DNA from 2 places in the Paenibacillus sp. GYB006 genome. Region 1 is predicted to be linked to the other one. Evidence: a T-box and tRNA genes for the amino acid it is inferred to sense, from the RefSeq annotation. Region 1 holds a T-box; the other holds one or more tRNA genes.

The links. A T-box is a leader RNA that pairs with one kind of tRNA and senses whether it is charged. The one in region 1 lies ahead of PV403_RS12695 (alanine--tRNA ligase-related protein), so its partner is inferred to be a tRNA-Ala.
Region 2: it encodes a tRNA-Ala, which carries the amino acid that the T-box ahead of PV403_RS12695 (alanine--tRNA ligase-related protein) is inferred to sense. The anticodon was not compared.

What each region holds. Positions count from the first base shown of each region.
Region 1 covers NZ_JARBDA010000004.1:310,531-320,711, forward strand. The annotation lists gene PV403_RS12675 (phosphate/phosphite/phosphonate ABC transporter substrate-binding protein) at 1-430, opposite strand, end outside; gene PV403_RS12680 (DUF5694 domain-containing protein) at 1,360-1,626, opposite strand; gene PV403_RS12685 (copper amine oxidase N-terminal domain-containing protein) at 1,562-2,296, opposite strand; gene PV403_RS12690 (stalk domain-containing protein) at 2,473-3,891, opposite strand; gene PV403_RS25315 (hypothetical protein) at 4,303-4,473, opposite strand; gene PV403_RS12695 (alanine--tRNA ligase-related protein) at 4,498-6,174, opposite strand; T-box leader at 6,284-6,527, opposite strand; gene PV403_RS12700 (SMI1/KNR4 family protein) at 6,969-7,442, opposite strand; gene PV403_RS12705 (MFS transporter) at 8,154-9,413, shown strand; gene PV403_RS12710 (LysR family transcriptional regulator) at 9,539-10,181, opposite strand, start outside.
Region 2 covers NZ_JARBDA010000004.1:410,764-420,944, reverse strand. The annotation lists gene PV403_RS13255 (cytosine deaminase) at 1-712, shown strand, start outside; gene PV403_RS13250 (copper amine oxidase N-terminal domain-containing protein) at 1,251-1,736, opposite strand; rRNA gene rrf (5S ribosomal RNA) at 2,156-2,272, shown strand; tRNA gene PV403_RS13240 (tRNA-Ala) at 2,322-2,397, shown strand; tRNA gene PV403_RS13235 (tRNA-Asn) at 2,402-2,477, shown strand; tRNA gene PV403_RS13230 (tRNA-Glu) at 2,480-2,551, shown strand; tRNA gene PV403_RS13225 (tRNA-Val) at 2,560-2,635, shown strand; tRNA gene PV403_RS13220 (tRNA-Thr) at 2,724-2,799, shown strand; tRNA gene PV403_RS13215 (tRNA-Tyr) at 2,809-2,894, shown strand; tRNA gene PV403_RS13210 (tRNA-Trp) at 2,901-2,974, shown strand; tRNA gene PV403_RS13205 (tRNA-His) at 3,006-3,078, shown strand; tRNA gene PV403_RS13200 (tRNA-Gln) at 3,099-3,173, shown strand; tRNA gene PV403_RS13195 (tRNA-Lys) at 3,185-3,260, shown strand; tRNA gene PV403_RS13190 (tRNA-Leu) at 3,271-3,351, shown strand; tRNA gene PV403_RS13185 (tRNA-Arg) at 3,440-3,516, shown strand; tRNA gene PV403_RS13180 (tRNA-Leu) at 3,539-3,618, shown strand; tRNA gene PV403_RS13175 (tRNA-Pro) at 3,627-3,700, shown strand; tRNA gene PV403_RS13170 (tRNA-Gly) at 3,712-3,782, shown strand; gene PV403_RS13165 (ABC transporter ATP-binding protein) at 4,737-5,669, shown strand; gene PV403_RS13160 (ABC transporter permease) at 5,690-6,823, shown strand; gene PV403_RS13155 (ABC transporter permease) at 6,820-7,953, shown strand; gene PV403_RS13150 (DUF3189 family protein) at 8,363-8,875, shown strand; gene PV403_RS13145 (divergent polysaccharide deacetylase family protein) at 9,323-10,126, shown strand.

The DNA of each region.
Region 1 (10,181 bases):
TTGCCGTTAAAATAACGTCAGCTCCATCATCGTATAGAGCATAAGTTCCACCCGGTACAAATCCGATATCTGTCGTGCCTGCAGTCAAAGCTTCACCTACAGCTTCATATGTAGTGCCTACATCAATGCTGATTTCTCCAACATTGAAACCTTCTGTTGCCAATTGCTTTTTTAGTAATTCTTTTAGTGGATCCGTTGCTGTAATAATATCCTCTGGATCTTTGGATGGAACAAAACTGATTCTCAGCTTCTCAATATCCTTTGATTCAGTACCTGTATCACCCGATGTTTCGTTGTTATCAGCACCTGAAGATGAAGAGTCCGGGGAAGATGTGTTTTGCGGCGAACTACTGCTGCTACTGGTTCCACAACCTGCGATCAGCGCCATGACTAAAGTGAATAACGTGAAAAGCATGATTCTTTTTTTCAATTCATTACCCCCGATTATATTTGTAATTTTCAAAGGCGGACGGAAGACGCTCGCTATTGAAAGACAAACTCATTGTATAATCTCTTTGTTCGTGATTTATAAAGGTGATGTCAAACTAATGATAAAATTTGCGGAGATATCCTTTGTTTTGTCAAATAGGATGTGATGATGATGTTTTTTAACATGAAGTTAATAATCCAAGTGATTGAAGTGAGAATTGGTGGGATCATGTTGCAGTTTTTTTGATTTTTGAGGAGTGGATTGTGATAGGTCATAAAAGAAGATGCAGAAGATGCAGAAGATGCAGTGAATATTAATTTGAAAATAATGGCAAAATAATTAATGAGGTGAGCAGATCAGAAAATATATAGTGGGATCTAATTTAATAGATTAGAGTAAAGTAGCTGGTTTAATTAGGATAAGAACATTATGGAAAATTAATTAATAAGAATAGTTTTGATTGTTGAGAGTTGTGATTGATTGTTTAGAATTAAAGAAAAACTAATGGAAAGTAAACAAAAAAAGCTGCAAATGAACAAAAAGAAGCAAAGACCAACAATAAGCTTGATATAAGAAGAACAAAATAATCAATGAATAATCTTGATCCATAAGCGTTTTTTCTTATACATTTTCACAAAACCCGTATTTTGTACATATGTCTTAATCCCCCTGAAGCAAAAAAAGTTACAAGTCTTCTCCTCGCCTTCGTAAAATAAATAAAATAGATTTAGTTTCTTGTATTCCATACTAAATTTCTCCCCTATATTTTGACTACAACATTGTCTTGTTGATTATAGGTTCTTTTTTAACTACCTTTGTTGGGTTACGCTGACTGATGTCTCATCTCAGCCTTTTAGTTTACTTCATCAATCAAATAGCCCTTTAGCTGAATAAACATAGATTCCGATTGTTGTAAGGTCGAATTTATCTTAGTTCAGATACCTATCAATGTGTTCCAATTCAAATAATCCACTCTCACGGATGAATTGCTTAAGTAAATAATTATGACTGCTTCCATAAATGACAAGAATCCGATCATCTTCTGTAGCCAATCTAGCAATGTTGGAATAAATAATTAAGTTTCTCATGTACCACCAACGCAACCAGAAGCTTCCGATGTAATCTGGGTATTCACCGAAACGTGCTCTGTACCGAATATAGTATTGATGATCGAAAGCATTTAGGACCGCTTTCAAAGTAAGCAGATTGGTGCATTCTCGCTAATGTAGTACTGCTGTAAGTAATATCCGCCATTTTTGTTAGTATAGCGTTATTTTTAATGCCATTACTGTGAATAATCTTGTTTATAAATGAGTCCGTAAAATAAGGTCTGAAATGTGTTCGGATTTGGGAATAGCTTGAGAGATCGGTGGCCTCATTTATTTTTTCATTAAGTACATTTATTCTTTCCTGACTCATTCTCCAAGACTTGAGCGGCTCTGTATAAATATAAACCTGCTCTTGACCGATCGTAATGGTTGCTTTTCGTTCTTGTTGAGACCACAGCGCTGTTCCGCCAAACGCTTCAGCAAAGGCACGTGCTGGTATATAAGTTGTTCCACTATAAATTTTTGCTGGCACATCAAGACTGAAAGCAGCGTTATTTAATAAAGCATCGCGAGAATTAATATGCAACAATAGCTCTCGTTTTCCACGAGTAATCGTAATGCTTTTCTTTTCCTGGTTCCAGACCACTTCTAAATCGAATCTCTCTGAAACTGAACGTAATGGAATTAGCATTCTTCCATTTTCAATTTTTCCGTTGTCAACCATATTCGTAAAAGAATTGGCGAAGCTTATCGCTGGACTACCGATTATTAAAGTGCACACTAAAGATAGAGTTAGTGTGATTATTGTTTTTTTCAAAGATGCTTCCTCCCGTTATTCCATTAAAATCCTTAGATCATTTGAAACTATCAAATATCCTATATGAATTAATTAATCCTAGCGATAATCAAATCCCTTCATACTTTAACCAAAATAAAGTCTACAACTATCCCTCTAGCATTTATGCCGAAGGGATCAAGCAGAAATTGACTAAGTTATTTTTGTTCAAATATGATAACCGTTTTGGGATTTGCCATGTATTCTACGGGGGATCCTAACAACTCAGACACTAAGCGTACGGGTATAAACGAACTATTCTTCTTCAACAGTAATGTAGCATCAAATAAAACGGTTTCTCCATTTACGCTTGCTTTCTTATCATTCACTATCCAGCGGATCGTCGTGTTGTCTTTGCTGATCGTTACCTCTTTTTTGCTTTGGTTCCACCCTACCTTCGAACCCAATCGCTCTGAGACAAATCGAATCGGGACATACGTTCTGCTCGATGCTATAAACGGGGCTTCGCTTAGCACAAAGGATCTCTCCCCTACATAAGCAGTTCTACTCCCGATCACTAATCGCTGGGCTTTCAGTTGGGAGGATCCATCTCCACCGAGCTTGTTGAGAAGTTGATACGTTTTGGTCGTACTTCTTAGATCCAAATAGTTACCGCTTAAATCCAACGCGTATCTTATTGCTCCCGTATCATAATGAGGAGAACCGAACGTATGATTTCGAATGGGATCCAAATTCCATACACGGTTATCTGCTAGATATAAATAATGAAGTTTGCTGAGGGATTTCAATGGCTCAAGATTGTAAACCAAATTAGAGTTTAGATTCAAGGAAGACAGGTTAGCCATTTTTTTCAGTGAATCTAGATTCTTGATCTGATTGTTTTCCGCGGAAAGAGCCCCCATTTGTGTCATCCCTTCAAGCGCACGGAGATCCGAGATTCCATTGCTTCCGATGTTAAGGCTCATTAAACTTTTGGATAGCGGCTTAAGTGGACTCAGGTCCGAGATCCGATTTCTCGCTAGTTCTAAATTTTTTAGCTTGGTTAGTTTGCTCAAGGGCTGGATTTTCGATATCTGGTTCCCGTTCAATTTTAACCATGTTAATTCTGTGGCCGATGATAAAGCCGTAATGTTCGAGATTTGATTATCGTCCGCTTCGAATGTATGCAGACGCCCAAGCTGCTTGATCACATCAATCGACGAAATTTGGTTTCGGTTTACTATTAACATTTCCATATCCGTCATAACGGACAAATCCTGAATTGAAGCGATCTGATTGCCGGAAATATCAAGTTCGCGAATCTTAGTCAATGGCTTGAGTGGCATGATATCGTCAATTTCATTATTGGACAAGTCAACATATCTCAAATTTGAAGCGTATTGCAAGCCTTGAATGCTTTTAATTCCTCGTCTTGAAAGATCAAGTAAGGTTAATGATTGCATATCTTTCTGCGTAACGGCGGCAGTCTCGTCTTTTTCTAAAATCTGCTTTATTGCTTGCTCCAATTGCTCGTCCTGAAAACTTATGTCCAGTGAAGCCTGCTCCATATATGCCCTTCCTGGTAAGCTGACCAAGATCACCAGAACTAATACTAGGCCTGATAAAACCTTATTCATTACGTTCCTATCTCCCCTCTTCTACTGATGTCTAATGATAGTGACGTTAATTATTCATAAATGTTTCTCTCCAATTTTTTCCATAATGCCCAAAAGACGATAGTATAGCAAACTGAAGATTGATTTGTGGTTACAATGTTTTTGTCACCCGACATTTAGTGTCATACAAATACACCATAAACCATATAGCTCGATTTTTCGTTCTGTTTTTTTATAAGTTCCCCTTCCTTTTGCAGTAAAAAAGCAATTCGGATTTAATCCGATTTGCTTTTTCTTTGAATACTGGTGCTCCGGTACCGCCAACGGAAAGGCCAAGCGATGTCAAACCCTTTTCAAGTGCCGGCTTTATCATTCATCCTGGATTCCCGGCAACTCATAACGTTGTTACAAATGGCAATCCTAAAACATCAGCTATTGTTCCGCATTTTTATTAATTACTCCTTTAATCCTTCTAACTCCAGCAGCAGAAGACTGTTCTTTTTTAATACTGAATTTTCCTAAGTTTGTTGTATCTTCTACATGAGGTCCTCCACATACTTCTCGACTCCAAACTTTCCCTTCGTTATCTTTGATTGTATACACCTTAACGATATCTGGATATTTATCCTAAAAATTCCTTTCAACATTACTTTCTTTCGCTTTAATTTTAGGCATCTCTGAAATATAGGTAACTGCTTTTGATGAAATCGCATCATTCACATACTTCTCCACCGCAGATATTTGCTCTGACGTAAGTTTTTCATCATGACTGAAGTCAAACCGTAATCGTTCTGCAGTAATATTACTTCCTTGTTGATGAACATGATCACCCAAAACTTCCCTTAAACCAGCAAGTAATAAATGAGATACCGTGTGCAGCGCTGTTGTTTCCGTTGAATGTTCAGCTAATCCACCTTTAAATTTACCCGCAGAAGCAGTTCTGCTCTTTTCAGCATGTTTCTTTGCAGCCTCTATATAAGACGTCTTGTCCTCCATGCTATATCCAACTTCAGTTAGAAACTCTTCCGTCAACTCCAAGGGAAACCCATATGTTTCGTAAAAATAAAAGGCATCTGCACCTGTAACTTTACCCTTATTCTTAAGATGTTTTTGTATTTCAAATTCTCCTTGCTGTAAAGTTCTATAGAAAAGATTTTCTTCCTTATTTACGATTTCGATAACTTTCTTTTTATTACCGATCAAATCTTCATAAGCTGTTGCTTCATCTATGAAAACTTCAGACAACTCGCCCACAAAACTTCCTTGTATACCTATTTTTTTACCTGCACGAATTGCCCTTCTTAATAACCTTCTTGTTATATACCCTGCATCACTATTAGCTGGCTCCGCACCATCATTAATTAGAAAAGTAGCCGCTCTCACATGATCAAGTATGATTCTAAACGACTTTAAATCGTCAGTATATTGTTTACCACTTAACTCCATTAATTTTTTCTTGGGATTAAGGAAGAAAGCCGTATTATAAAAATCCTTGTCACCATTAAGGGCTGTTGCAACCCTTTCTAATCCGCCTCCATAATCAATATTGGGATTTTGCATTTTTACAAATCCTGTGTCTTCTTTTTTGTAACACATAAATACGTTGTTCCCAATTTCTAAAAACCTCTGGCTTACAGAAGCAGGATGATCCAATGAATCACCGCCTGGTTCAAGATCATAGAACATTTCACTATCAGGCCCACCCGGTTCACCAACAGGCATATCCAATGGACTTCCGGATCGACTCCACCAATTTTCTTTTTCATCGTATAGGAATATTCTTCCGCCTCTAGATGCCCCATATTGATAGGGATCATCTTCAATGATAGGTTCTATACCAACGGATTTATATTTTTCTGACCAGATTTGAATGGCTTCCGTATCTTTCTGTATATTCAAATCATCACTTCCTATAAAAGCACTGATGTACAGCCTGCCAGGATCAATTCCTAATTCGATAATATGCCAATTCCAAATGGCATCGATTTGCTTTTTCTTATAGTTATTTTCATTTGCTTTAAACTCCCATCGACCTATCATTTCAAAAAATGTCAGATGCGACGTATCTCCTACTTCATCAATATCCACTGTCCTTAAACACTTCTGGATATTAGCAATCTCATTACCTATCGGATGCTTTTCCCCCAATAAATAGGGAACCATAGGTTGCATCCCACTTCCTGTAAACAACGTTGAGGGATCATTCTCTGGTAACAAGCTAGAAGAGGGCACTTGGCTAGCCCCTATTCCTTTCATAAAATCAATATATGATTTTCTTAACTCATCTGGTGTCATTTTCACCATCCTCAACACCTCCATTTCAATTATTATTTATTCTCAGAAAAATATTTTTCAAATATTTAAACGAGAAGAATTAAAACAAAAAAGCCCTAAGCCGACATATTTCTTGTCAACTTAGGGCGAACTATTATGTCCGTGTTACCACCTAATTTCAGATTTCTCTGCACTCTATCAATACGGGATATCTCCGATATTGTTTCCTGAATAACGGTGGAACTCCGTTGAAGCCTACTAAGATTCCTCTGTTCGGTTCACAGCTCCGAGACTGCTTCACTATTAGATCAATGAAGATTCGCACCAACCATCTTCTCTCTGTGAGATCCCTAATAGCTACTATTTCTCATCATAGCCTTTTCGTTTTAAGTTAAACCAATGCTATCACACTCAACTTATTCTGTAAATTAATTCCACTATTTTTTATAAGGTAATGATTTTCCTTGAAGGCTCGATGCCGAAAAGAAAACGGAGGTAAAACACATGAGAAAGACAGCCAAGGATCTTCGTGGCCGTCTTTCTCATGTGTTCGTTTCTTCCAAGCTTTTGTTGGCTTGATGGCAATTATGCAATATCAACCATCGCAACATGTTTTTTCATAGCGTTCATTCCTCTTTTGACCCCGATGCAGCGGCATGTCCTGTAGGTCGATTTCACTTACCTCGTTACATCCTCCACCGTTGTATATCTCACTTCTGAGTGTCTGCAAAACCAGACTCTTCACATCATGTGACCATTATTTGAAGAGATTACGCCTGTCAATAACGCAAATACATTCAAGAGCAATCTGTCACCTAGTCTGACTATTTCATCTGTTCCTGAACCCAGATCGCAGAACCGGCCAGCATCTCCATCAATCCGTTAAAATGAGGCGCTACCTCCTGAAATGGATAATCTCCTGCATAGTCGTGGATAAGTATCAAAACTTTACCCGAATTCCGTTCCAGAACAGCAATACTTCCTTCTCCAAAACCGCCAATCGGGAACGGATTCAGGTCTTCAGGCAGGTCGCATTCTCTCTTATACTCTTGATATGCTTCCACAAATGCAGGGTACGCCCAGTCCAATTCCTGTACGGAATAGAGCGCAGGATCACCGAAGTTGCAGGCACCGTAGTACAGCAATAGGTCTCGGTACGACTCGGGAAGAATAACGTTGTACTTTTTCTCAAAATCAACGATCGCCTGCTCCGATTCCCGCGTACAGCTCATCCCCATTTCGGTCTGATATGCCTGATTCAAAAGAATCCGAATTGGTTCTAATGCCGCTGATTCCATGAAACATCCTCCTTTTATAGGTGAGATAAAGCCTGTCATCATTGTACGATGTAAAATATTATTGATTAGGCCCTCGATCTAACGAATTCGAGTTCGTCTCTTACTGTTAATAACAATACAACTCTGATAGGGTTTTATGAAATAGAATTTTTTAGCCTTCGTTATTCCTGGTTGTCATCATCTCCAGCAAGCCACGTAATGCGGCCGATAGATGTTTCACTATGGGCATGTACAAGTTCCACTTCTAACCTACAGTATAGCTCTACTCATCGACGTTATTATAGAATTCTGATCAACCACGATTAATATATCGTAGCCGAACATAATACGCCGGCTGCAGTTGTGTTGCCTGGACTATAGTCTCCTCTTAACTCAGTTCTCTACCTATGACAGCGGATTGTTCTTTAAAATACATTAAAGCTGCACAATAGTTTAACCACAAAAATTCTGCCGGCTCAATCGGGAGAATTTTTGCATAATCGGCCCACGTAGCACTTAATAGTGCTCTCGAAAAAGGATTAATAATTCGCAAACTATACTGTATCACCAGGTAGATAAACGAATTACGTCAATCGTTCAAATTATTTTATTTTATATTTGCAAAGTAAAATGCTACAATGATGAAATCTTTTTAATTTTGATCGGAGGCAGACCGTTGTAAAATCTCATTCCTTTTCCTGAATTAACTGAATATAGGGAAGGATGGGTCTAATGCTAACAAAATCATTTCATAGACTCTGGCTTAGTCAAGCTCTATCTATTTTAGGTGACACATGGTATATTTTAGCGCTTGTCGTTACGCTATACCATGTATCTGGTTCTGCCACCATAACCGCTTTGTACCCACTCCTCAGAGCTGCTGGTATGACAGTCGGTAGTATATCGGCTCCTGTTATCATGCGTAAGCTGCGCTTGAACCGTCTACTTGCTACTAGTCTTGGGGGACAAACTCTTGGCTTGAGCTTGCTGACCATATATATGCTACTAGTTGGTGAAGATAATCTCAATATTTCAATATTGGTCGGGATAGTTTTCGGAATATCTATTCTGGAGGGTGTGGCGGTTCCCGTGAGATCGTCTCTTGTTGCTCTAACCGTACCTGAAGCTTCGCTGCTCAAAGCGAACAGCATTCTATCGGGTATTGTACAATCTTGTTCTCTGGCCGGATGGGCGTTCGGATCAATGACGGTCAGTTGGCTCGGTGCAAGCCAAGTGCTGCTCCTTTCAACTGTGCTATTGGGTAGTGCTTGCTTATCATCCTGCATGATAAGTAAAGTCAGAAACAACACACACCAAACTCCAGCCGGTTCTTGGAGACGCTCGCTTCAAGATGGATGGCGGAATTATTTTATGTTACCGAAGTTACGTGTCTTGTTATGGATGGATTTTTGGGAAGGCTTATTTAGAGGTGTATTCGCTGGGGCACTATTGCTCGTGTTCGTAGGCGAACGATTACATGTTGGTTATGTATGGTGGGGTTGGATGAACGGCGCTAATTTAGGTGGTTTCGTTCTTATTAGCATTCTTATGAGCCGCTTATCGAACGGAATGTGGAATCTTGGGCTCATGCTAGCTGTAGGCAGCGGATGCGTTGCTGCACTAACACTCGGCTTCAGTTTTTCTACTAGCCCGCTGGCGACACTATTTATCATGTTCGCAATTGGGGCTTCCCAAGCCATAAAAGATTTAGCGGAACGTACTTCTTACCAAACAAGCGTTCCAGCTTCAGAGCTGCCACCGTTATTTGCCGCCCAATCATCACTTACCTCAATTTTATATGGAGTATCTTTATTATTATCCGGCTGGCTAGCGGATACCGTAGGAATTCAAATGCTATATATCTATGCATCGGTTGGATTTTCCCTTTCCTTCGTGGGTGCTCTTATGTACCGAAAGAATGCACTGCAAAAAAACAGAACCAACGATACAGAAGACACATCCATTAAGGAGTTAATGAGGTTAGACTTATAATATTTGTTTTGTCAGCTTGATGTGTAGTACCTTATGATCAGGTTATCCAGAACTTACTGGATGGCCTTTTTTTTTATAGAAAAATGTGATCCCTATGCGTATGCTTTTGTTTTCTGAAGATTAGATTATTGCGTAACCTGAGCGATTGCATTGACAAATTTTTTGACTGATTCATTGGCTTCTTTGGAATATAGTAAGCCAAAAGGTACGCTGGTTCCATTCCATTTTAGAGGAATAGTAATGAGTGAAGGATGGATATTGGCCCAACTATCTAACGTTAAAAGAACACTCCCTGTTTGTGCACAGCGGTTAAAAACTTCTATATCATAAAAATATGCGGTATCAATAATTTGAATAGTTGGATGGTTTTCTTCAATATATGCCCGAAATTCATCATTGGGATTGCTGTCTCCCGCCCGAACCATCATTAAATGTTCCTCATGTAAATCTTCTAAATTAATAATCTCCTTAGTAGCAAGTGGGTGATCTGATGATACAGCACAACTTAGCTTATATTCGCTTAATGGGTAAAGATTACAATGCTCTAACCACTGATTTGAACCAAAAGCACCAATAATACAATCGAACTGTGTTCCCAGAGACTTTATCGTATCCATAATTGTATTTTTATTATCATCAAATGGAATGATTTGTAATTTGAATTGCGGAAAAAGTTCACTGACTTTATTCCAAATAGGAATAAATGATTTAACTGGATTTAAAAAAGAACTACCAATTCGTATGATATATGGTGAATCAGCAGCTATT
Region 2 (10,181 bases), 100 kb from region 1:
CGGCGTGGATTCAATGAAGGTTGCGTTTGACCTTGCTGAAAAATACGACCGTCTTATCGACATTCATTGCGACGAAATCGATGACGAACAATCCCGTTTCTTAGAAGTCGTAGCTAAAGAAGCTTACGAACGTGGCTTAGGTTCCCGTACAACAGCAAGCCACACGACGGCAATGGGATCTTATAATGATGCTTACACTTATAAATTGTTCAGACTACTTAAGATGGCGGACCTGAATTTCGTATCCAATCCGCTGGTCAACATCCACTTGCAAGGACGTTTCGACACGTATCCGAAAAGAAGAGGGCTGACTCGCGTCAAAGAGCTGCAAGAAGCCGGTCTTAATGTGTGCTTCGGACACGATGATATCTTTGATCCATGGTATCCGCTTGGTACAGGCAACATGCTTCAAGTACTGCACATGGGTATTCATGCTTCTCAGCTGCTTGGTTACGATCAAATCGTGAATTCAATTGATCTTATTACGAAAAATAGCGCAAGAACGCTGCATATCGAGGATATGTACGGTATTGAAGAAGGTAAACCTGCGAACTTCATCGTTCTTGAAGCAGAGAATGAATATGAGGCGATCCGTAAACAGGCTGCAGTGCTTTACTCATTCAGAGGCGGCCGCAAAATTGCCGAAACAAAACCTCGGGACACATCGATCATTCTCGAGAATGGTTCGGAGAAAGTCACTTTCAATAAATAATTTAAGGAAGCATGCAATGCATCAAGCATAGCTTGCACATTAATCAAAACCCCCACTTTGTAGGCAGGGTAAAAAGAGACCGCATACCGCGAACTCTTTCTGCATACAAGAGGGGGGGGGTTGATATATTCAAATTTATGTTATCTGGTAAGTTATTTGTTTAAATGGCTGATTTAAAAGAATTTGGAGGGGTCTAATAATATCCATACAATCAACGCGATGTTTAAACAAGTTACACATATTCCACCTATAAGGTAACCTGTAAATACTCTGTTTCTCTTTTTTAGATAAATGATAAGTGGTACCAAATAAAGCCATTGATAAAAACCGACAAATACATGATTTAATATAAAAAAACCATCATCTATGATACCAATTAACATCAAGCCATACGCGCCAAAATAAAAAACGATGACATAAATAAAACTTAATAAAAAACTCAATAGAAATTTCCTGTTCAACACATTCCACAACCTTTCTTACAATTAAGAAGAGAAAATTACAAAGTCGATAATTTAGCAAATAGAAGAACTCCTTATTATTTTGAATACGAAAGACCTGGGAAAACCGTATATTCATCGACGTTGAAAAAGTCTACTTTTTTCATAGTTTCAATTTTCCGATTAGTTATTACAAAATCCCGCATTTCTCCTTTTAAAATTTCATCGAAACCAATCATAAATGTTCCAATAATGTTTCTAAGACTTGCCCAACCACTACCAATGAAATCAAGATCTTGTTTCCATATATCTTCCTGAGAAGGTATCGCTTTGTCATTGATAGTTACCGTTTGATTCTTTTGGTTCCAACCTACATTCGCATCTAATGCCTTTGCTACCACACTTAAAGGCACCATTACTCGGTTATTGACGATCTGAGGAGCTACATCTGAAGTAACTTGTTGACCGTTAACCACGATCTTAACGCTCCCTTTAGCAAAAGCTAAACCAACCACGATGCTAAGAGAAAAAACAACCACAAAAAGTGAGATGAACAGTTTCTTCTTTATTTTTATCGCCTCCATTTGTAAATGTATATAATGAAAGACGCTAAAAAATTGATTGTAGTTACATTACTTGGTTTCGCCATGCGACAAATCTTATCATTTTATATAAATATCTTTTCAATTAGGATGGCGATGATTTGAAGTGTGCGACACCACATTTTTCCTAAATAAAAGGTATAATTTACAATTAGAAAAACGCTGTTCAAGATGATATATTATTTATGTCCTCTTAAGAAAAAGACAATTATAAATGTGTGTCTGATGCAGTAATTAAAGATATTTAATTCATTGTGTTCGATGGTTTTTATTACTAGTTGAATATGTTTTTAAAATATGATAAATTATAAATCCGGAAGATTTTAAGCTGCATGTCCTTTCTAAGGTCTGATATTTTGCTGGTGAGTATTCACTGAAGATATCACAGCGCAAAAATCATGTTTGGTGGCGATAGCGGAGGGGTTCCACACGTACCCATCCCGAACACGACCGTTAAGCCCTCCAGCGCCGATGGTACTTGGACCGCAGGGTCCTGGGAGAGTAGGACGCCGCCAAGCGAATAACCTATTAGGTTATATGTTTACTGAATCATTTATTTAACGATGAGGGGCCATAGCTCAGCTGGGAGAGCGCCTGCCTTGCAAGCAGGAGGTCAGCGGTTCGATCCCGCTTGGCTCCACCAATATTCCCTGATAGCTCAGTTGGTAGAGCACTCGACTGTTAATCGAGTTGTCACAGGTTCGAGTCCTGTTCGGGGAGCCAGCGGCCCGTTGGTCAAGGGGTTAAGACACCTCCCTTTCACGGAGGTAACAGGGGTTCGAATCCCCTACGGGTCACTTTATATGGAGATTTAGCTCAGCTGGGAGAGCATCTGCCTTACAAGCAGAGGGTCGGGGGTTCGATCCCCTCAATCTCCACCATACCAAATAATGCAGGATGAAATCCTGTGAATTCAACTAATTTATCCTAGCTCCCATTATATGGAGTATGGTATAATCGAATTAATTAGCCGGTGTAGCTCAACTGGTAGAGCAACTGACTTGTAATCAGTAGGTTGGGGGTTCAAGTCCTCTCGCCGGCACCAGTTTCATATGGAGGATTAGCGAAGTGGCCAAACGCATCAGACTGTAAATCTGCTCCCTTACGGGTTCGGTGGTTCGAATCCATCATCCTCCACCAGTTTTTAGGGGCATAGTTTAAAGGTAGAACAACGGTCTCCAAAACCGTTGGTGTGGGTTCAATTCCTGCTGCCCCTGCCAATTTCATAATAGTAAAGAATGATAATATATGGCGGTCGTGGCGAAGGGGTTAACGCACCGGATTGTGGCTCCGGCATTCGTGGGTTCAAGTCCCATCGATCGCCCTTGTACAACTTATCGCTGTTGGGGATTAGCCAAGCGGTAAGGCAACGGACTTTGACTCCGTCATGCATAGGTTCAAATCCTATATTCCCAGCCATTTTATAGTACGAGCCATTAGCTCAGTTGGTAGAGCACCTGACTTTTAATCAGGGTGTCGAAGGTTCGAGTCCTTCATGGCTCACCATCATATATATGCGCGTGTGGCGGAATTGGCAGACGCACTAGACTTAGGATCTAGCGTCTTTGACGTGGGGGTTCGAGTCCCTTCACGCGCATCTTTTAATTGCGGACATGGATCAGCGGTTGACCTTTGCCTTGCCAGGCAAGAGTCGCTGATTTCCGTCGTCTGCTTTTATATTTTTTGCGCCCTTAGCTCAGCTGGATAGAGCGTTTGACTACGAATCAAAAGGCCGGGAGTTCGAATCTCTCAGGGCGCGCCATTATATTTAAAATAAGAAGCAAGCCGGTGTGGCGGAATTGGCAGACGCGCGCGACTCAAAATCGTGAGGGAAACCGTGGGGGTTCGAGTCCCTTCACCGGCATTTATTATCGGGATGTAGCTCAGCTTGGTAGAGCACCTGGTTTGGGACCAGGGGGTCGCATGTTCAAATCGTGTCATCCCGATATTTATATACGCGGGTGTAGTTCAATGGTAGAACTTCAGCCTTCCAAGCTGATAGCGTGGGTTCGATTCCCATCACCCGCTTCATTAGTAAACCTCTTTGCGAAAGCGAAGGGGTTTTTATATTTCTACTTTTACAGAGAGTAAGTATTGAACTATTTGGGTTGTTCTTTTTCAGGCTAGATACCGATACACACCTAACACCTAAAAGCGAGGAAGCTGAAATAGTTGATTCCTTTGAAGAGGTGACTGCTATTGAAGTTCCAAAATGAGCATAGACCTGTATTTAATGGATTAATCCTTGTATACAACGACAAGATAAAAAAAGCTTACAAAGCAGGATATTATAAATTAAAAAGTTTACAGTGAAAATTGACTTGTGTGTAGTATTGTCATATTTTACAGTAAGTCATTTTTCGCATTTCTTTATCTCTTAAACCCCAAGCCTATTAGATCCATTCAGAGGCTTGGGGTTGTTTTTATAATATAATATGAAAAATACACTATATGAATATTTCACAATAATAAAATGTAGCCGTACTTATCTACTTCACACATATCCATCAAATTCACGTTCCTATATGAATAAACTACCTTTACTCTAAAATAAGACCACTGTAAAGGAATATTACCTTAAATCTTTAGATTTATAATTTAAAGAAATTTATCTGGTATACTACAATAAATTTAGCAAGAATAAAGTATTTCAAATAATGTGGAACGAAGTAACCTTATCTACGTATTACCATGCGGGGATAAGGTTGTTTTTGCTAATTCATTCACATCGAATTCTATCTTCTGTACATTCTTGTGTTAATATGCACAGCATGAACATAATCAAAAAGAGCTCTAAGGATTTTTACATAATACGGAGACGATATCGAATTTCTTAAATCTCTTATAACGGATTTAAGAAATTCATATGAAATCGTAAATGCGTGAGTGTCCCCATCTTTGACTAATGGGGTACTCGCACATGTTCTTTATCGCTTCAGATATCATCAATCACGTACTGAAATGTTTGAGGAGGAAATTCAGATGATCATAGAAGTAACGGGTCTGGTCAAAAGGTACAAAGATTACACAGCTGTAGATGGTGTTGATCTGAGTATTCATGAAGGTGAAATATTTGGACTGCTCGGACCAAACGGTGCAGGAAAATCAACAACGATGAACACGTTACTGGGCTTATTAAAAGTCAACAATGGCACAGTAAAAATGTTTGGTAAGGACTTTTCCAAGCATGCAAGAGAAATCAAACGATCTGTCGGATATGTACCGCAGGACTTGGCTTTTTTCGAAACCTTAAGTGCCATCGATAATGTAACGTATTGGGGTAAGTTGTATGGACTTCGAGGCAAAGAGCTACATACATCCGTACAGGAAGCACTTGAGTTTACTGGATTATGGGATAGAAGAAAAGGTATTGCTAAGACTTTTTCGGGTGGCATGAAAAGACGTCTGAACATCGCTTGTGCGATTGTACATAAGCCGCGTATTCTTTTTATGGATGAACCTACGGTTGGAGTAGATCCCCAATCACGCAACAATATTCTGGAATCGATTAAAATTATGAATCAAAATGGGATGACCATCATCTATACAACACATTACATGGAAGAGATCGAAGCCATCTGTGAACGAGTTGCCATTATGGATTTCGGAAAAGTAATCGCACTCGGAAGTATAGATGAGCTGATTGATTCCATTTCAACGGGAAATCGCTTAAGTCTGGAGCTTGCATCGAATTCGGACGCAGCTGTTTCGGTAATTAAAGAGTCGGAAGGTGTCACCGCTTGCAACAACATAAACGGAGTACTCGACATTCACTTGGAAAAAGATGAACGGTTTCTTACGGGGATATTGGAGAATCTGATTCGGAAAGAATTTAAAATTAAGTCCATGACACTGGAAAAACCGAATCTGGAGACGGTATTCTTGCAGTTGACTGGTAAAAAACTGAGAGACTAATCCGGGACGGTGATGAAACGATGAATATACTCACTCAAATTTTTTATTCGGCAAAACGGATCTTGATTGACCCTAAACCGATTTTCATTAGATTGCTCAGTTTTTTATTAATTATTTTAATATTAGGTACTGCGTTTAAAGACCAATTTAATGTCACCTCTTTGGATAAAGTAAGGATCGTTTATAGCAATGAAGATTCTGGTCAACTTGGTGAAATGTTCATTAGTTCTATGATCGGTGCGAAAGAAATTAGCTCACTGGCAGAGTTCGATCAAGTGCTTTCTCTTGATGAAGGACGAGAGATCCTAAATATTGAAGAGGCAGATGCGTTTATTTATATTCCTGAAGGATTCTCGAACCAAGGGGAAGCGGATGGATCAAGCAAAACAGTTGAAGTATTTCTGGCCAAATCTTCGGGCGTGGATACAACGGTTGTGCGGAATGTCGTGGATAGTCTGATTAATGGGCTAAATACCGCAGGCGTAGTCGCCACCATGTCGGGCAATACACAAATCGATCAAGTGAATTCGGATACCAGCTTGAAGGAAGAGCCTCTAACCGATTCCAAATCGGCGACAGCCATGGGATATTACGCTATTGCAATGCTGCTGATGTTTATGATGCGTGGTCAGGAATATGGCGCTGCAGGAATGGGAGAAGACTATTTGGGTACATTGGGTGATCGGCTCAAGCTTTCACCGATTAAACCTTTCGAACAGTATCTAGGCAAAACGATAGGTCTTTCCTTAGTTACCTTCTTACAGGGGATGGTGATTATCCTGTTTACCAAATATGTATATGATGTGGATTGGGGGAATCACTTTGGTGTCATCGTTTTGATCGTGTTTGTGTTCTCTTTATTAACCACGACACTCGGTGGCCTATTGACAATTATCATAAAGGATTCCGTAAAGGCCGACACACTTGCCAATATTGTAACTCTGGTATCCACTTTTCTTATTGGCGGGTTTATTATTATTGATTTTGGAGCTATCGCAGCAATATCCCCAAGCTATTATGCAAAATCAGCGATATTCAACGTTGTATATAACGACGAGCTAGGTTCTGCTTTTGTAAATATTGGACAGATGTTGGCTATCACCTTGTTATTTGCGGTGATCAGCATTGTGGTTTCAAGGAGGAAGAGAGCATGACGATCTTATTCAACAGCATAGAACGGATATTTCGAAAACCAATAAACATCTTATTTATGCTTGTGCTTCCGATCCTGCTAAATATGTTTTTGATTTCGACGGTAACCAAAGATGTAAAATATAATGTAGGCATACTGGACCAAGATTCATCCCCATTCATAGTGGATCTTATATCGGATATGCAGGAGAAATACAATGTAACATTACTGACCCCTGGTGATGATGTAAAGGGCTTGATTGTAAACAAAAAACTAGACAGTGCTTTTACTTTTCCAGCGGGATTCACTGCAGAGATGCTTGAAGGAAAAGATGTATCTGCTCTGAGCTTTGCCCTTGAGGCGTCTAATGTGGCGAGGCCCGTTCAAGTATACGTATCGAGTTACATATCCTCAGCAAAACAAATTGCGGCAGCTGCAAACGGGAATGAAGATGCATTCTATAAGGGGATGGAAGCTTATAATAAGAATGCATTTGCTGCAGAATATAAGAGCTTCTCTACTGGAAATTCTGAAAAATCTGAAAAAGACGTAAACACGGCGGTTCTGTCCTTAGGTTATATCGCGTTTGGTATGTTATTCTTGATTACCTTCTCTACAAGCTTAATTCTGGAGGATAAGCTAACTGGAGTCTATGATCGGATCACTGCAACACCGCTGACACGTTCTCGTTATTTTTCACAACATATGATAGCAAGCTTCCTAGTTGCCACGATTCAGGTTGTCGTATTAATCAGTTTGTTACCGAAATTAGTCGATATATCCTATGGATCAACATTGGCTCAACAACTGGAAGTCATGGCAGTTTGTCTTGCGTTTGCTCTTGCTTGCGTAGCCATTGGCGTTGCAATCAGCAGATTTTCAAAAAACGCACTGATGGTGAGTTCGCTAACAGCTTTGGTCAATATCCCAATGCTGATGCTCGGTGGCTGTTTTTGGCCTAGAGAAATCATGCCAGACTTTATGCAGCGAATTGGCGATTTTGTGCCGACAACTTGGTTTTTACAAGCAGGAGAAACGGTGTTGTATGATAAAGGTTTAAACGGTGCCATTATTGAATTGTCGTACTTAATTGGCTTCTCTGCTTTGTTATTGATCGTGTCGTTTACAATCAAGTCAGAAAAGGTGAGATGAGTTAACATAATAACCTTTCGTTATGTGAAATGACTGGAAGTGACTCATGAAATAGACATTGAGATTAACTTCAATTTACTTCAATTAATACTCTATCCTCATAACGCGAAACAAATCAAAACCCTTCAAGTAATGCTCCCATGTTTAATAATGAGGGTGTTACCTTGATGGGGTTTTTGTATTGGTGAAAAGTATAACCTGCGCGATTGAAGTGTTAATGAAAAAAATCGAACAGGACAGAAGACAGTATGCAGATTCTAAAATTTCTGCAAAGGATGATAAAGAAGTATCCAGTTGAAGTTCCGCTTCTTGAATCGGCCATGGCACGCGGAATGTAACAAATAACATCCGAATTGGAATTAAAATTAATGATCATAATAGTTATAGATAAAAATATGAGGGTGATAACATGATTTATATCTATAATGATTATGGTGGTACGCATACAACTGCTCTTGCAGCTGCGTATCATTTAAAAGAATTAACCCAGTCAGAACGTAAATTAACTAAAGAAGAAATATTAAATGTTACATATTTCAACAAACTAACTAAAGAGGATTCAGGAAAAATCATTTTTCACGGAATAGATGAAAATGGAGATTCGGTATATACAATAGGACGAAAATCCTCCAAACTTGTTGTTCCCGCATTGAAAGACTTAATTTTATTACTAGAAAGCAAGCACCATTTTCAAGAAAAAATAATATTTTCTAATACTTCACCGACGGTTCCCATCGTTATGTCAATTGGAGGGTTTTTCTCAAGAGGATTAAAAATAGATTTTATTGGTGTTCCATTATTAATTTTAGGAGCTAAACAATGCTGTGATCAAATTTTTCGATTGGTTGAAAATACGAAACAAACAGGGAAGTCTTCTAATGAAGAAAATATAATCATTCTAGAAAATGAAAAATTCAAATAATATTATTTATTATTTAAATAAATAATTAGTTGATTTTCAGTAGCAAGTATTTATAAAATACAAAAACACTTCATCATGCACATGCATGGGAAGTGTTTTTGTCATGCCAATTGTTCTTGTTCAAACCATGATTTAGTGGAAGTGCACACGATCAACGGCAACAAGAACCTGAAATAATGATTATTTATAACTACTTTTTTCAAATGGTGCAGCGACTGCATGTCCAATATCTTTGATCAGAATATTAACATCTTCTGCTGTGTTTCGTATGGGATGCCCATCAAGTGGTTTTAATTTTTGAATTCGAGAGTGGAGTTGATTTACTTTGTAGGAGGTGGCAATCGTACAAACAAAGTACATTGTTTTAATCACAACTCACATATTTTCTTGTGTATTCTCCAATAATGTATTCATCATTAATAAAAAACACAAAAAGGATTGTGAAAAATGACAACTAAAAAGCTGATTGTAGTTGCCCTGATACTCATTATTGGAGTATTGAGTTCCATAAGCACAAATATCTATGCAGATCCTGTTAAAAAAGTCGCTATTATTATTGATGATTTAGGAAATGGCATGAAAGGAACCGAAGAAATTTTAAATCTTCCTACAAAGGTAAACGTAGCAATCATGCCTTTTCTACCTACAACGAAAAGAGATGCCGAGCTTGCTCACCAAAAAGGAATCGATATACTGGTTCATATGCCGATGGAACCCAACACAGGAAGAAGTAATTGGTTGGGGCCGGGAGCTATAACCGCTGATCTTTCAGATGAGGAAGTAAGAAGTAAAGTGGAGGCAGCTATTGATAATGTCCCCTATGCAATTGGTATGAATAATCATATGGGATCTAAAATCACAAAAGATCGACGTATTATGTCCATCGTTCTTGATGTATGTAAAGAGAGGGGCCTCTTTTTTGTTGACAGTAAGACAGATTATCAATCTGTCGTTTCAGAACTGGCTTTACAAAAAGGACTGCCTCCGATAGAGAATGAAATTTTCTTGGACGATCATCGTACTGCAAAACATATCTCTGGGCAAATGAAGCTTATAGAAAAGATGCTTGAGAAACAGGATACTTGTGTCACGATCGGTCATGTAGGAGCAGCAGGACCACTAACTGCAGACGTGATTAGAGACTCTGTCACCCGTTGGTCCGGTAAAATTGAAACTATAAGTATTAGTGAAATGGTGAATCAGGTATGGAAATGGGACCGAGACAATCATTTACCGACCAATAATAAATAAAACTTCTAAGCTTATTGAAATCACATTATAGGCGGCTTTATTTTTAGCTGATCGC